2 regions of the Cupriavidus alkaliphilus genome follow, and region 2 is predicted to be linked to the other one. Evidence: predicted binding sites of a transcription regulator. Region 2 holds the regulator's gene; the other holds the start of a gene.

Region 1 (7,563 bases), on a different contig from region 2:
TGCGCGTGCCGGTGGCCGACCTGCGCTACTTTGTCATCGCGGTACTGATCCAGCGCGAAAGCGGCGGCAACCTCGCCGAGATCCTCGACACGATCGGCACCATGGTGCGCGAGCGCCTGAAGCTGTTCGACAAGATCCGCGTGCTGTCGGCCGAAGGCAAGATGTCTGCCTGGGTGCTGGGACTACTGCCCTTCTGCACCGCGGGCCTGATCCTGGTGGTCAATCCGGGCTTTATGAATGTGCTGTGGGAAGACCCGCTGGGCTTGCGCATGATCGGCGGAGCGCTGGTGTCGATGAGCTTCGGCGTGCTGTGGATGCGCAAGATCATCCGGATCCGGGTCTGACGCGCCGGCCGCGGCCAGCTCAGTGCAGTGCCAGAAGAAGCAGGGCTTGGACAGCCATACTGACGGGAGTCCATCATGCAAGAAATTATCCAGGGGTTCCAGGGCGACCAGATGATCGTGCTCGCGCTGATCTTCGTGGCGGCGTTCGGCACGGTGCTGGGCGTGCTCCATGTGTTCTCGCCCCACCGGCTGCGCGGGCGGGCCGAACAGATCGCCGGCCAGGCGGGCTCGTTCCAGCCTGAGCAGGGCCGGCAGCAGGCGCTGATCGAAAAGCTGGTGAAGTGGGCGCAGCCGGTGTCGCGGCTGTCGCTGCCCAAGGAAGGCTGGGAGAACTCGCAGCTGCGCGTGCGCTTCATGAATGCCGGCTGGCGCAGTGCCAGCGCCGCGCCGCTGTACTTCGGCGCCAAGACCATACTGGCCGTCGGCCTGCCCATGCTTGGACTGCTGGCGGTCAGCAGCCAGCCCGGGCAGCAGAGCCAGCAGCTGATGTTCGTGCTGCTGGCGGTGCTGGGCGCCATCGGCTATTACCTGCCGAATCTGGTACTGGCGCGCAAGGTTTCCCAACGCCAGCGCACGGTGTTCGAAGAATTCCCCGACGTGATCGACCTGCTGACCGTTTGCGTCGAAGCCGGCCTCGGCCTGGACGCGGCGCTGATGCGCGTGGCCGACGAACTGGCGCTGCGCTGCCCGGTGCTGGCCGATGAACTGCAACTGATGCTGCTGGAACTGCGCTCCGGCTTCTCGAAGGAAAAGGCCCTGACCAACCTGTCGCTGCGCACCGGCGTGGAGGACGTCGACAAGTTCGCGTCGATGCTGGTCCAGGCCGACCGCTTCGGCACCAGCCTGGGCGAGTCGCTGCGCGTGCTGTCCGACATGCTGCGCACCAAGCGGCGCATGCGTGCCGAGGAGAAGGCCGCCAAGATTGCGCTGAAGCTGCTGTTCCCGCTGATCTTCACCATCTTCCCGTCATTGCTGCTGGTGTTGCTCGGGCCGGCCTTCATCCAGATCTATCGCGTGCTGCTGCCAACCATGGCAGGACAAGGAGGATAAATCCCCCGGGAAACCGCGACAGTTTCCCCCGGCTGTCTCCCGGTGCAATGCCGGCAAGACAGTCACTTGCCCGGAACCCAGGTTCCGGGCTTTTTTGCTTTGCCGGGCAGGTCTCGGGGCTTGACCGGACGGTCTTGCTTCTGAAGAATGCAGGCAATCCCCCTGCCGGCGCCGAGTCCTTGCAGTGCGCCCTACCCGCCTGGAGTTCCGATGAAGCTACGCATCCTGAGCGACCTCCACATCGAACACAACCTGCCGCAGTCCGTACCCGCTTGCGACGCCGACCTCGTAATACTGGCCGGCGACATCGCCAACGGCCGCGACGGCATCGACTGGGCCATCGGCACGTTCAGCCAGCCGGTGGTCTACGTGCCGGGCAACCACGAGTACTACGAGAGCAATTTCGACACCGTGGACCAGCAGATGGCCGAGGCCGCCGCAGCGCATCCCCGGGTGCACCTGCTCAATGGCGAGGTGGCGGAATTCGACGGCGTGCGCGTCATCGGCACGACGTGGTGGACCGACTACACGCTGTTCGGCACCGACCGGCGCGACGAGGCGATGCAGGCGTGCGCGAAAGCAATGTACGACCACCGGCTGATCGAGATCCGCGGCGATGACGGCCACATGCGCCAGTTCACGCCGCAGGATGCACTGGCACGCCACCTGGCCGCCTCTGACTGGCTGCAGGCGCAGCTGGCGCTGCCCTACGCCGGCAAGACGGTCGTGGTCACGCACCACGGCCCGGACCTCGGCAGCCTGGATCCGCGCTTCTCGCACGACCTGGTCTCCGGCGGTTTCCTGTCGCGCCGCCCCGACCTGGTGGCGCAGGCAGACCTGTGGATCCACGGCCATACCCATACCAGCTTCGACTACTGTGTCGACAACTCACGCGTGGTGTGCAACCCGCGCGGCTATGTCAGCCGCCGTACCGGCGAGCTGGAGAACAAGTCCTTCGACTGGTGCTGCGTGGTCGAAGTCTGACGCAACCCGGCCCGCGCACGACCGCGCCGGCCATCCAAAGAAAAACCCCCGCGGACTCGCGTCCGCGGGGGTTTTTTATCGCAGCCTGCCCTTGCGGGCAGTGGGCCGGGATGGATTACATCATGCCTTCCATGCCGCCCATGCCGCCCATGCCGCCCGGCATTGCCGGAGCCGACTCTTCCTTCGGCGTTTCGGCCACGGCGCAGTCGGTGGTCAGCATCAGCGAAGCCACCGAAGCGGCGTTCTGCAGTGCGGTGCGGGTGACCTTGGTCGGGTCCAGCACGCCCATTTCGACCAGGTCGCCGTACTCGCCCGAAGCGGCGTTGTAGCCGTAGTTGCCCTTGCCTTCGATCACCTTGGCAACGACCACCGAAGCTTCTTCACCGGCGTTCAGCACGATCTGGCGCAGCGGCTCTTCCATGGCGCGCAGCACGATCTTGATACCGGCGTTCTGGTCCGGGTTTTCACCGGTCAGTGCCGAGATCGCAGCGCGAGCACGCAGCAGGGCCACACCGCCGCCGGGGACGATGCCTTCTTCCACCGCAGCGCGGGTGGCGTGCAGGGCGTCTTCCACGCGGGCCTTCTTTTCCTTCATTTCGACTTCGGTGGCAGCGCCAACCTTGATCACGGCAACACCGCCGGCCAGCTTGGCCACGCGCTCTTGCAGCTTTTCACGGTCGTAGTCCGAGGTCGCTTCTTCGATCTGGGCGCGGATCTGCTTGACGCGGCCTTCGATCGCAGCTGCGTCGCCGGCGCCATCGATGATGATGGTGTTTTCCTTGCCGATCTCGATGCGCTTGGCCTGGCCCAGGTCGTTCAGGGTGGCCTTTTCCAGCGTCAGGCCGATTTCTTCAGCGATGACGGTGCCGCCGGTCAGGATGGCGATGTCTTCCAGCATGGCCTTGCGGCGGTCGCCGAAGCCCGGAGCCTTGACGGCGGCGGTCTTCAGGATGCCACGGATGTTGTTGACCACCAGGGTCGCCAGGGCTTCGCCCTCGACGTCTTCAGCGATGATCAGCAGCGGGCGGCCGGCCTTGGCCACTTGCTCCAGCACCGGCAGCAGGTCGCGGATGTTCGAAACCTTCTTGTCGAACAGCAGCACGAACGGGCTGTCCAGCTGGACAACCTGCTTTTCCGGGTTGTTGATGAAGTACGGCGACAGGTAGCCGCGGTCGAACTGCATGCCTTCCACGACTTCCAGCTCGTCGGCCAGCGACTTGCCGTCTTCGACGGTGATCACGCCTTCCTTGCCGACCTTGTCCATGGCTTCGGCGATGCGCTCGCCGATCGAGGTGTCGCTGTTGGCCGAGATCGCGCCAACCTGGGCGATTTCCTTGCTGGTGGTGGTGGGCTTGCTGACCTTCTTCAGCTCTTCCACGGCGGCGGCGACAGCCTTGTCGATGCCGCGCTTCAGGTCCATCGGGTTCATGCCGGCGGCAACGAACTTCATGCCTTCGCGCACGATCGACTGGGCCAGCACGGTTGCGGTGGTGGTACCGTCACCGGCGTTGTCGCTGGTCTTGGAAGCCACTTCCTTGACCATCTGGGCGCCCATGTTCTGCAGCTTGTCCTTCAGCTCGATTTCCTTGGCCACGGACACGCCGTCCTTGGTCACGGTCGGGCCGCCGAAGCTGCGCTCCAGCACCACGTTGCGGCCCTTCGGGCCCAGGGTCACCTTGACTGCGTTGGCGAGGATGTTCACGCCTTCGACCATCTTGGCACGTGCGGCGTCGCCGAACACTACGTCTTTTGCTGCCATGTTCTGAATCTCCTGAAATCTGTACGGGTGGGGCTACAAGTAACGGATTACTTGTTGACCACGGCCATGATGTCTTCTTCGCGCATGACCAGCAGTTCCTGGCCATCCACCTTCACGCCCTGGCCGGCATACTTGCCGAACAGCACGCGATCGCCGACCTTGACGTCCAGGGCAATGTTGTTGCCCTTGTCATCCTTCTTGCCGGGACCGATTGCCAGCACTTCGCCTTGATCGGGCTTCTCGGCAGCGTTGTCGGGAATCACGATACCGGACGCGGTCTTGGTTTCGTTGTCCAGACGCTTCACGATCACGCGGTCGTGCAGAGGACGCAGATTCATACGGACTCCTAGATACAAAGTGAGTTTTTGATCACAAATCGGCCGGCTACCGAGGCGACGGCCGTCAGAAATGTTCAGGTGTCGCAGGGGTTGTTAGCACTCCCCCCTGACGAGTGCTAATTATAGGGACGGGGTGGGGGCATTTCAAGACAGGCTCCGGATGCGGGTTTTCCCGGGGCCGGGGGAACGCTGCGTCATGCCTTGGGATTCCACCGACGAACGCAGCGGCACTGCGTTATCGAGCCGGTGGTGTTCGCAGCACTTCCCGGCAGGCACATCCGCCGCGGAAGACCCCAAAGGTCGACAGAACAGAGCCCGTCACCGTTCCTGCATCGGCTTCATGCTGTATGTGGTCGCGACACCTGTTCTGTTGCAGAAGGAATGGTCGACGAGGGATCGGGGTTGGCGAAGTGGGTGCTGGAGGGGACGAGCTTAAGAACCTGCTCGGGCTGCTACCGCGTGTCCGCTCCGTGGTCCACCTCCTTGCGTTCGACTGTCATGTCCACCAGCCCGAACAACTAAGCCCTGCACGGCTACGCCATTGGCCTCGCGGACTGCGAAGCGTGTGCGGAATTTGCATGCGCCACTTCCTCGAACAGCCAGTCGCGAAACGCCACCAGTCTCGGCAGGCCTGCACACTCCGGGCGATAGACGACGTAATAGGCCAGCGCGGACAGGCATTCGATATCCGGAAAAAGCCGCACCAGCCGGCCAGACACCAGATCGTCCCGCGCCATCACGCTGCGGCCCAGTGCGACGCCATGGCCATCGATCGCCGCCTGCAAGACCGCCGCCGAGTTATTGATCCGCATGCCGCGTTTGACTTCGACGCCCTCGACGCCGGCCGCACCGAGCCAAGCACTCCAGGAGGCAAAGCCGGCGTGACTCGGGACCGAGAGGTCATGGATCAGCGTGACGCCGGCGAGATCGGCAGGCTTGCGAACCCGTTTGCCGCGGGCATATTCCGGCGAGCAGACCGGATAGATCTGCTCATCCATCAGCTTCTGCGCCGCAACGTCAGGCCATTGCCCTGCGCCATAACGCACGCCGATATCAATGCCATGCGTGGCGAAATCCAGGGGCTTGAGGTTGGTGTCCAGGCGCACGTCGGTATCCGGCCACCGCGCCTGGAAGCGTTCGATGCGCGGCAGCAGCCATTTGGCGGCGAAGGCAGGGCTGGTGGTCACTGTCAGGATGCCGTTGGCCGAGCCTTCCTTCAACCGGTCCAGGCCGACGGCAAGCCGGTCCAGGCCCGCGCGGATGTCGGGCAGCGCCCGCTCCGCGACTTCGGTGAGAAGCAGGCGCGCGCGGCCCTTGGCCTGGCGATGGAACAGCGGCGTGCCGAGCCAGTCTTCCAGGCTGCGCACAAGCTGGCCGATCGCGGCGGGCGTCACGTTCAGTTCGGCGGCGGCGGCCGAAAAGCTCTGATGCCGGGCGCTGGCTTCAAAGGCGCGAAGGGCATTCAGATAGACGGGCGACTTCATGGCGGGAAAGTTTTGCTTGATCTCGCCGGAAGCGTAGCACGGGCCTGGCCGCGCTGCTTCGGGCGAATTTCCCGCCTTCTTATCGCTGCATTTCGCGCATCGTTGCCGCTTGCGGCGCGGCCCGGACAGACAGATTTTCTTTCAGACCGGGTACGCTAGAAGCTCGCGGCAAGCCCGAACGACACCCCGGACACGTTGTTCCCGAAGACGTACCGCACCACCGCCCGAATCCGGGTCACGAACACTTCGTGGGCGCTGGTGTCGAGTTCCAGCCCGGTGCCCAGCGTGGTGAGGTAGTTGAACCCCAGCGCCCCGGCCTGGCTGCCGAGGTAATGCGAGTGCGACAGCTCCAGCACGTAGCGCACCGGCCGGTCGAGCGCGCGCAGCCCGGTAGGCGCGCGCCAGCGCGCGTACAGGCTGGCGGTCTGCGCGGCGGACGAAGCCTCCACGCCCGACGAGGTGCCGAAGCTGCGCAGGTAGATATTGGTATAGCGCAGCTCGACGTCGATATCGCGGTTGTCGCGGTGGCTTTCCCAGTCGAGCATCACCGATCCGCCCAGGCCATACGCATTCATTGCGCCGTCGTCGAGGAAGGCGATGTCGCGCTCGGTCTTGTGCTCGACCGCGAACCGGGCGATGGACAGGTCGCTGGCGACGCGGCCGATCGATGCGTTGAAGATGGGACGGAACACCAGCTCCTTGCTGGGGATCAGCGGAAAATCCCAGCCGATGCCAACCGTGCCGGCAAACGTATTCCACTTGGCCGGCAGCCTGCGGGACTCCTGGCCGTTGGTGGCGACAAAGGCGGGGTCGTAGCGGTTGTAGGCGATAGACCCTTCCAGATAGAGCGGGAACGACTGGCTCAGCGTGAAGCCGCCGCCGAGCTGCCACAGGGTCAGGTCCGGGTTGTCGGTACTGGCACTGCTGATGGAAAGCGAGCTGGAAGCCAGGTCCGGCACCACCGCGAACGACATCAGCGTCAGCACCGCATTGGACTGCTTCTGCACATTGGAGCCCACCACGCGAAACGCCGGCTCCGCCTGGGCCAGGGCGGGCATCGGCGCGGCCGCAAGGCCGGCCAGCAGCATGAACACCAGGGGGCCTTGCGTTCGCATCGTTTCCCTCTTCCGCTCCTGTGCCATCGCACGCTACGTCAACATCGTGACAACAGCGTCATCGGCAGCTGGTCCAGGCTGGGGGACCGCGGCGTCACGCTTTCGTGGGGGCCATGGTGGCAAAGGTGCTGCGCCGGCAGAAGTGAATCTTATTGGCGCCGAATTAAAGAATCTTGAAAGGGGTATGCCGTGCCGAAGCGGCCAGGCGGGGTGCGGCCCTCACCGTTGGCCGGGTTCAGGCGGCACGGCGGCGCGCTTGTAGGAGCAATTCGGGCGTCTCATCGGCGCCAGCCCGACAGCGCCAACCCAGGCCACTGCCTAGACTGGCCTTGTCGCCGCTTGGCCTGCCCCGACAGGCATGTGCGGCAACCGTCGCGTCGGGCCTGACCGGGCCGGCGCTTCCGACCCTAACCCTGGAGGTATTCCATGGATCCCAAACAACCCGCTCGCCATACCCGAATCGCCAGCGTGATTGCGGCAGGCCTGGCA
Region 2 (7,563 bases):
CCGGGACCGGCGCGTGGGCATGTTATGTAGCGAATACGATCCAGCCGGGTTGTGCAAGGGCGGTTTTTGGTCTTGTCCCCGTTCGTTAGTGCGGCATTCCGTACAGATTTCCAGCCTTAGCGCGGTGGCATGTCGCGGCTGGTTGGAATATTGCGGCTGGGCTTGAGCAGCCGGTCCGGTTCGGCGGTCTCGATGCGCGGCGTGGCGCGCAGCGTGTCGACGGCCTGGTCGAGGGTGGCCTCCGCCGACGGCGAGATCGCCGTGACCAGCCAGACCCCGCCCGACATCGGCCGCTTGACCACGTAGCGGATCGGGCCCGTGATCTCGGCCAGCAGCTTGCCGGCGTCTTCGGACAGGTCCACCGCGGGCGGCTTGAAGCGGACCATGATGTCGCCAAGCGCACGGTCATCGCTGATGCTGCCAGGCGGCGGTGCCGAGGCCTTGGGCTGGGCCTGGCAGGCGGACAGCGCCAGCAGTGCGGCCGAGGCGGCGGTGGCAATGGCCAGCACCGCGCGCAGCGAGGCGCGCGGGCGGTGGCCGGTGGGCGGCGCTGGGCGGGTCATGGGGAAGCTCCTGTCGATTGATAAATTGGCACGATGCCACGCAAGGCCGCGCAAGGTGGCGCGAGCGTTGGCCTTAGCCTTACTTGGCCTTAGCCGGCGGCGACGCGGCGGCCGCGCTTGCCGTCCTTGCCCGCGCGCGCGGGCTGGCCGGCGCCGCTGTCGGCCATGCCCTGCGCCAGCATCTCCTCGGCATGTTGCAGCGTCGTGGCGGTGACGGTGGCGCCGCCCAGCATGCGCGCGGTCTCGACCACGCGTCCGGCCGGGTCGAGCACGCGGATGCGCGAACGCGTCACCGAAGCATCGGCCTCGGCCGTGGTTTCCTTGCTGACCAGCAGGTGGGTGCCGGCCTGCGCCGCCACTTGCGGCAGGTGGGTCACGCACAGCACCTGGCGCGCGCGGCCGAGTTCCTGCAGGCGCCGGCCCACTACCTCGGCGACCGCGCCGCCGATGCCGGTGTCGACCTCGTCGAAGATCAGCGTGGGCGTGGGCGAGGCTTCGCTGGTGATCACCGAGATCGCCAGGCTGATGCGCGCGAGCTCGCCGCCGGAGGCCACCCGGGCCAGCGGCCGCGCGCTGACGCCGGCGTGGCCCGCCACCAGGAACTCGACTTGCTCGAGGCCGTAGCTCTGGCCTTCGTCGAGGGCATTGAGCGCCGCGACAAAGCTGCCGCCGGCCATCGACAGGCCCTGCATGGCGTCGGTGACCGCGCCGGACAGCGCCTGCGCGGCTTGCTTGCGGGCATGGCTGAGATGCTGCGCCAGCGTCAGGTAGGCGGCCTTGGCGGCGGCCTCGCGCGCCATCACCTTGTTCAGGTCCTGCGCGGCCTGCAGGTCGTCGAGCTGCTGGCGGCGCGCGACCAGCTCATCGGCGAGCTGCTCGGGCGGCAGGCGGTACTTGCGCGCGGTGGCGTGCAGCGCCTGCATGCGCTCTTCCACCACCTGCAGCCGCTCGGGATCGAGCTCGAGCCGGTCGACATAGCGCGTCAGCGAATGCGCGGCTTCCTCGGCCTGCACCTGCGCCGGCTCGAGCGCGGCCAGCACGTCGCGCAGCGCGGGATCGACGTCGGCCAGCTGCTGCAGCCGGTGCACGATGCCGTTGAGCGCCGACAGCACCGAGCCGTCGGCCTCGGACAGCGCGTCGAGCGCGGCGCGGCTGCCGTCGATCAGGCCGGCGGCGTGCGAGAGCCGGTTGTACTCCGACTGGATCTCGTCCCATTCGCCCGGCTGCGGGTTGAGCTTGTCCAGTTCCCCCACCTGCCATTCGAGCCGCTCGCGCTCGAGCTGCATCTCGCGCGACTGGTGCTCGACCGCTTCGCGCTGGCGCACGCAGGCACGCCAGGCACGCCAGGCCTCGGCCACCGCGGCGGCCTGCTGGGTCAGGCCGGCGTGGGCGTCGAACAGCAGCCGCTGCGCATCCGGGCGCAGCAGTTGCTGGTGCGCATGCTGGCCATGGATGTCGACCAGCTGGTCGCCGACTTCGCGCAACTGCGCCAGGGTGGCGGCGGCGCCGTTGATAAAGGCCTTGCTGCGGCCGCCGGCATCGACCGTGCGACGCAGCAGCACGGTCGGCACGCCGCCGTCTTCTTCGCTGTTGAGCTCGCGCTCGGCCAGCCACGCATCGAGCGCGGCATGGGTCGAGAAGATGGCGCTGACGCTGGCGCGCGGCGCGCCTTCGCGCACCACGCCGGCATCGGCGCGCTCGCCCAGCACCAGCGCCAGGGCGTCGATCAGGATCGACTTGCCGGCCCCGGTCTCGCCGGTGAACACGGTAAAGCCGGAGGCGAAGTCCAGGTCGAGGGTGTCGACGATGACGAAATCACGGATGGACAGGCTGCGCAGCATCGTGGCGGGAAAGGTGGTCGGTCCGATGAAGGGTCGGGCTCGGGCTGAGGGGCGACTGGAAAGCGCTCAGAGGCGGTTGTCTTCGGACGGGTATTCGTGCCAGTGCAGCTTCTTGCGCAGCGTGGCGTAATAGTTGTAGCCCACCGGGTGCAGCAGGTTGATGGTCTTCTGCGAGCGCCGCACCACGATGCGGTCGCCCGGCAGCAGCGAGGTCAGCGACTGCATGTCGAAGTTGACGCTGGCGTCGCGCGCGCTGGCCACCTCGATGGTGACCTCGGCGTCGTGCGGCAGCACGATCGGCCGGTTCGACAGCGCGTGCGGAGCGATCGGCACCAGCACCACGCCCGACAGCGTGGGATGCAGGATCGGGCCGCCGGCCGACAGCGCGTAGGCAGTCGAGCCGGTCGCGGTCGACACGATCAGGCCGTCGGAACGCTGGTTGTACATGAAGTGGCCGTCGACCGAAACCGCCAGCTCGACCATGCCGGAGATGCCGGAGCGGTTCACCACCACATCGTTCAGCGCCAGCGCGGAGAAGATGTCCATGTCGTCGCGCACCACGCGCGAGGCCAGCAGCAGGCGGGTCTCGGACTCGTAGCGGCCGTCGAGCATGTCGGGCAGCACGGTGTGCGCGTCTTCCAGCGCAATATCGGTCATGAAGCCGAGACGCCCGTGGTTCACGCCGATCAGGGGCACGTCATAGCCGGCAAGCTGGCGGGCGATGCCCAGCAGCGTGCCGTCGCCGCCCAGCACCACGGCCACGTCGGCCTGCGTGCCGATCTCTTCGGCGGACAGGGCGGGGTAGGCGGTCAGCCCGGTGGCCAGCGCGGTCTCGCGCTCGAACACCACATCCTGGCCGTTGCGCAGGATATAGGAGGCGATTTCTTCCAGCGGCCCGTCGATGCCGGCGGTGGAGTACCTGCCCACCAGGGCGACGGTCTTGAATGGAGTGCGCACGGCGCTGGCTTTGGCTGGGGCGGACATGCCGGGATTAGACCATACCGCCGTGACGGTTGTCAGCAGGCGCCGGCGGCCCATCCGGCCGGTCCGCCAGAAGGTCCAAAACTTGCGTAAAATCGGGGCATCATGGATGAACGTTCCAAAACGCTGCTCAAGACCCTGATCGAGCGCTACATTGCCGAAGGCCAGCCGGTCGGTTCCCGCACCCTGTCCAAGTATTCGGGGCTGGACCTGTCGCCGGCGACGATACGCAATGTGATGTCCGATCTCGAGGAAATGGGCTTTATCGCCAGCCCGCACACGTCGGCCGGCCGGATCCCGACGCCGCGCGGCTACCGGCTGTTCGTCGACTCGATGCTGACCGCCAAGCCGCTCGAGCGCAACGCCGACCTGGCCGAGCTGACCGGGCAGATCCAGGACCAGCTCGGCGGCCAGCAGCTGGCCCCGCAGCGCATGATCACCGCGGCCGCGCGCACGCTGTCGAACCTGTCGCATTTTGCCGGCGTGGTGATGACGCCGCGCCGCGCGCAGGCGTTCCGGCAGATCGAGTTCATGCGGCTGTCGGACAAGCGCATCCTGCTGATCATCGTCAGCCCCGAGGGCGACGTGCAGAACCGCATCATCCAGACCGAGCTCCCCTACACGCCGGCGCAGCTGATCGAGGCCGCCAATTTCTTCAACTCGCACTATGCCGGCATGAGCTTCGACACCGTGCGCAGCCACCTGCGGCTGGAGCTGCAGGACCTGCGCCGCGACATGTCGCAGCTGATGCAGGCCGCGGTCGAGGCCGGCAGCGCCGCCGAGGACGAGGACGACGACCACGTCTACATCAGCGGCGAACGCAAGCTGCTCGAAGTCGACGACCTCGCCTCGAGCATGGACAAGCTGCGGCGCCTGTTCGACGTGTTCGAGCACAAGACCAGCCTGCTGCAGCTGCTGGACGTGTCCAGCCATGCGCAGGGCGTGCAGATCTTCATCGGCGGCGAAAGCCAGCTGGTGCCGATCGAAGACATGGCGGTCATCACCGCGCCGTACGAGGTCGACGGGCAGATCGTCGGCACGCTGGGGGTGATCGGCCCCACGCGCATGGCCTACGAGCGCGTGATCCCGATCGTCGACATTACCGCGCGGTTGCTGTCCAGCGCGCTGAGCCAGAACTAGTGGTCCGGCGTTCCGGTCTGACCGGCGGCTCCATTCCCGCCGCACGGGCCCGGCGCCAGTGCGCCGCGCCCGTCCCATCCCGGCATCGCGCCAACCCGGAAGCGACATGACGTTTTCTCCCGAACCGGCCTACCAGCACGGCCAGGCGCCGCGCACGGCGATCCTGCTGGTCAACCTGGGCACCCCCGATGCCCCCACGCCCAAGGCGGTGGGGCGCTACCTGAAGCAGTTCCTGTCCGACCCGCGCGTGGTGGAGATTCCGCGCGCGGCGTGGCTGCCGCTGCTGTACGGCGTGATCCTGCCGCTGCGCTCGCGCGCGTCGGCTCTCAAGTACGAATCGATCTGGCTGCGCGAGGCCCATATGACGGGCTCGCCGCTGCTGGTCTACAGCGAGCGCCAGGCGCACGCGCTGCAGCGGCTGCTGCACCAGAACGGCCACGACGTGACGGTGGCGTGCGCGATGCGCTACGGCAACCCGTCGATCGCCTCGGTGATGGAAGCGCTGCGCCGCCAGGGCTGCGAGCAGGTGCTGGTGCTGCCGATGTATCCGCAATACTCGGGCACCACCACGGCCACGGCCTTCGACGAGGTGTTCCGCGTGCTGGGCCAGTGGCGCAACCAGCCGGAACTGCGGCTGGTCAAGCATTTCCATGACCATCCCGCGTATATCTCGGCGCTGCAGCAGCAGGTCGGCGCCTACTGGAGCCGGCACGGCATGCCGGATTTCGGCCAGGGCGACAAGCTGATCCTGTCGTTCCACGGCGTGCCGCGGCGCACGCTCGAGCTGGGCGATCCCTATCACTGCGAATGCCTGAAGACCGGCCGCCTGCTGGGCGAGGCGCTGGGCCTGCAGCCGGGGCAGTACCAGGTGACGTTCCAGTCGCGCTTCGGCAAGGCCGAGTGGCTGCAGCCCTATACCGCGCCGACGCTGGCGGAACTGGGCAAGGTCGGTGCCGGGCGCGTGGACGTGTTCTGTCCGGGCTTTCCGGCGGACTGCATCGAAACGCTGGAAGAAATCGCCATGGAAGGCCAGACTGAGTTCAAGGTCGCGGGCGGCAAGGACTTCCATTTCATTCCATGCATGAACGATGCCGCGCCGTGGGTGGCGGCGATGGCGGAGATCGCGCTGCAGCACCTGCAGGGCTGGCCGCTTGCCACGCCGCATGCGCATGATCTGGAGGCGCGGCGCACGCGTGCGCAGGCGCGGGGAGCGGCGGCATGAACGTGGATTTCGACGCGGATGCGCGCCAGCGCATCGACAAATGGCTGTGGTGCGCGCGTTTCTTCAAGACGCGCTCGCTCGCGGCCGAAGCGGTGGAGCGCGGCAAGGTGACGGTGAACGGCCAGCTGTGCAAGAACTCGCGCGAGGTCAAGCCCGGCGACAAGGTTGCGCTGGAAGCACACCAGCAGCGCTGGGAGCTGGAAGTGAAGGGCATCGCCGCGGCGCGCGGGCCGGCGCCGGTGGCGCAGACCCTGTATCAGGAAAGTGCCGAGAGCCAGTCGCGCCGGGCCGCCGACGCCGAGCGCCGGCGCCTGCAGCCCGAGCCCTCCGCGCAGCTTCAGGGGCGCCCGACCAAGCGTGACCGCCGCCGCATCGACGATTTCAACAGCTGAGATGGCAGCGCGGCGGCACCGTTGCCGGTGCCGCCGCGCGATGGATCGCCAGGTGGGGCAGCTTATTCCTGCGCGACGTCCTGGCTGACGAAGGGAACGATGTAGTGCTTGAACACCGCCTTGCCACTGCCATACTCCGTATCGCGCGGGGTGAAGGCGCCGGACACGCAGATAAAGACGGTCATGACCGCCAATGCGGCCACGAGGCACAAAGTCACGACTGGGAGCTTATGCATGGCCAACCTTTCGGAAGCGGCACAAAAATGAACCATCTCCAAGGCCCTCGACATTTTTGTCATTTTTCTTACTAGGAATCTTAGTGAGGGCGCTGGCGCAAAGCAATAAGGCGTCGATTGCATCGGGCCGGGCTTTGTAACCGTGTGTTTCGGCGTCGCGCCGGCGCCACTCTTGAAATGCGGCGAGCTGCCACCACCTGCATCGGGCACACGCCGATTTACCACCCGCGGCCAGCTGACGGCGGGCCGCGACACTGCATTGATACGGATCGACATGGAAGACCAGAAGCAGACGCCATCCAACCAGACTGCGACGCCTGCGGGCGATGAGGTGGCCAGCACCGCCACCGCCAGCCCGGAGACCGGCGCGCCCGACACCGCGGCTACCGCCGTGGACGACGTGGCGGCCCAGCTGGCCGCCCTGGAAGCCAAGGCCAGCGAGCATTACGACCTGTACATGCGCGCCGTGGCCGAAGGCGAGAATATCCGCCGCCGGGCGCAGGAAGATGTCGCCAAGGCGCACAAGTTCGCCATCGAGAACTTTGCCGACAACCTGCTGCCGGTCATGGACAGCCTGCAGGCCGCGCTGGCCGACGGCTCCGGCGATATCGCCAAGCTGCGCGAAGGCGTGGAACTGACCGCGCGCCAGCTGGCCGCCGCCTTCGAGCGCGGCAAGATCGTCGAACTCAACCCGGTAGGCGAGAAGTTCGACCCGCACCGCCACCAGGCCATCTCGATGGTGCCGGCGGAGCAGGAGCCCAACACCGTGGTGACCGTGCTCCAGCGCGGCTACACCATTGCCGACCGCGTGCTGCGCCCGGCGCTGGTCACGGTGGCGGCGCCGAAGTAAGCCGCCGGCCGTGCCGGCCAGACGCCCGGTGCCTGCCGGCCCGGGCGTTCGTCATTGGCAGCGAGCCTCAGCCGGGGCGAACCGCATCAGGAGCGAATCATGAGCACCGAACCGCAAGCCGGCGCGCCGGATCCGTCCGCGGCCCCGCATCTGGACCACCGCGCCTTTGACGCCTTTGCCATGCGCGAGGTCGACGAGGCCACCATCGACGGCGCCATCGCCGCGGCCGGCGACGCGCTGGTGTGCGTGTTCTTCTGGGGCGTCGACTGCTTCAATTGCGAAATGGCGAAGAAGGCGATGCTGGCCAATCCCGGGCCGGTGCGCGCGCTGGATCTGCA

What was found. The regulator HrcA, encoded in region 2, represses chaperone genes, less so after heat shock. The targets are predictions, from matches to a motif close to TTAGCACTCNNNNNNNNNGAGTGCTAA.
Region 1: the regulator HrcA is predicted to act here: its motif matches at 4,569-4,595, upstream of groES (co-chaperone GroES).

Annotation. Positions count from the first base shown of each region.
Region 1 is NZ_JACHWE010000004.1:381,314-388,876, reverse strand. Features, by position in the region: gene FHX60_RS16640 (type II secretion system F family protein) at 1-344, shown strand, start outside; gene FHX60_RS16635 (type II secretion system F family protein) at 420-1,394, shown strand; gene FHX60_RS16630 (metallophosphoesterase) at 1,605-2,378, shown strand; gene groL (chaperonin GroEL) at 2,494-4,137, opposite strand; gene groES (co-chaperone GroES) at 4,185-4,475, opposite strand; gene gcvA (transcriptional regulator GcvA) at 5,009-5,959, opposite strand; gene FHX60_RS16610 (hypothetical protein) at 6,115-7,074, opposite strand; gene FHX60_RS16605 (hypothetical protein) at 7,501-7,563, shown strand, end outside.
Region 2 is NZ_JACHWE010000003.1:141,809-149,371, forward strand. Features, by position in the region: gene FHX60_RS12085 (hypothetical protein) at 117-563, opposite strand; gene recN (DNA repair protein RecN) at 653-2,404, opposite strand; gene FHX60_RS12095 (NAD kinase) at 2,471-3,388, opposite strand; gene hrcA (heat-inducible transcriptional repressor HrcA) at 3,491-4,525, shown strand; gene hemH (ferrochelatase) at 4,632-5,747, shown strand; gene FHX60_RS12110 (Hsp15 family ribosome-associated heat shock protein) at 5,744-6,139, shown strand; gene FHX60_RS27705 (hypothetical protein) at 6,202-6,324, opposite strand; gene grpE (nucleotide exchange factor GrpE) at 6,650-7,225, shown strand; gene FHX60_RS12120 (thioredoxin family protein) at 7,325-7,563, shown strand, end outside.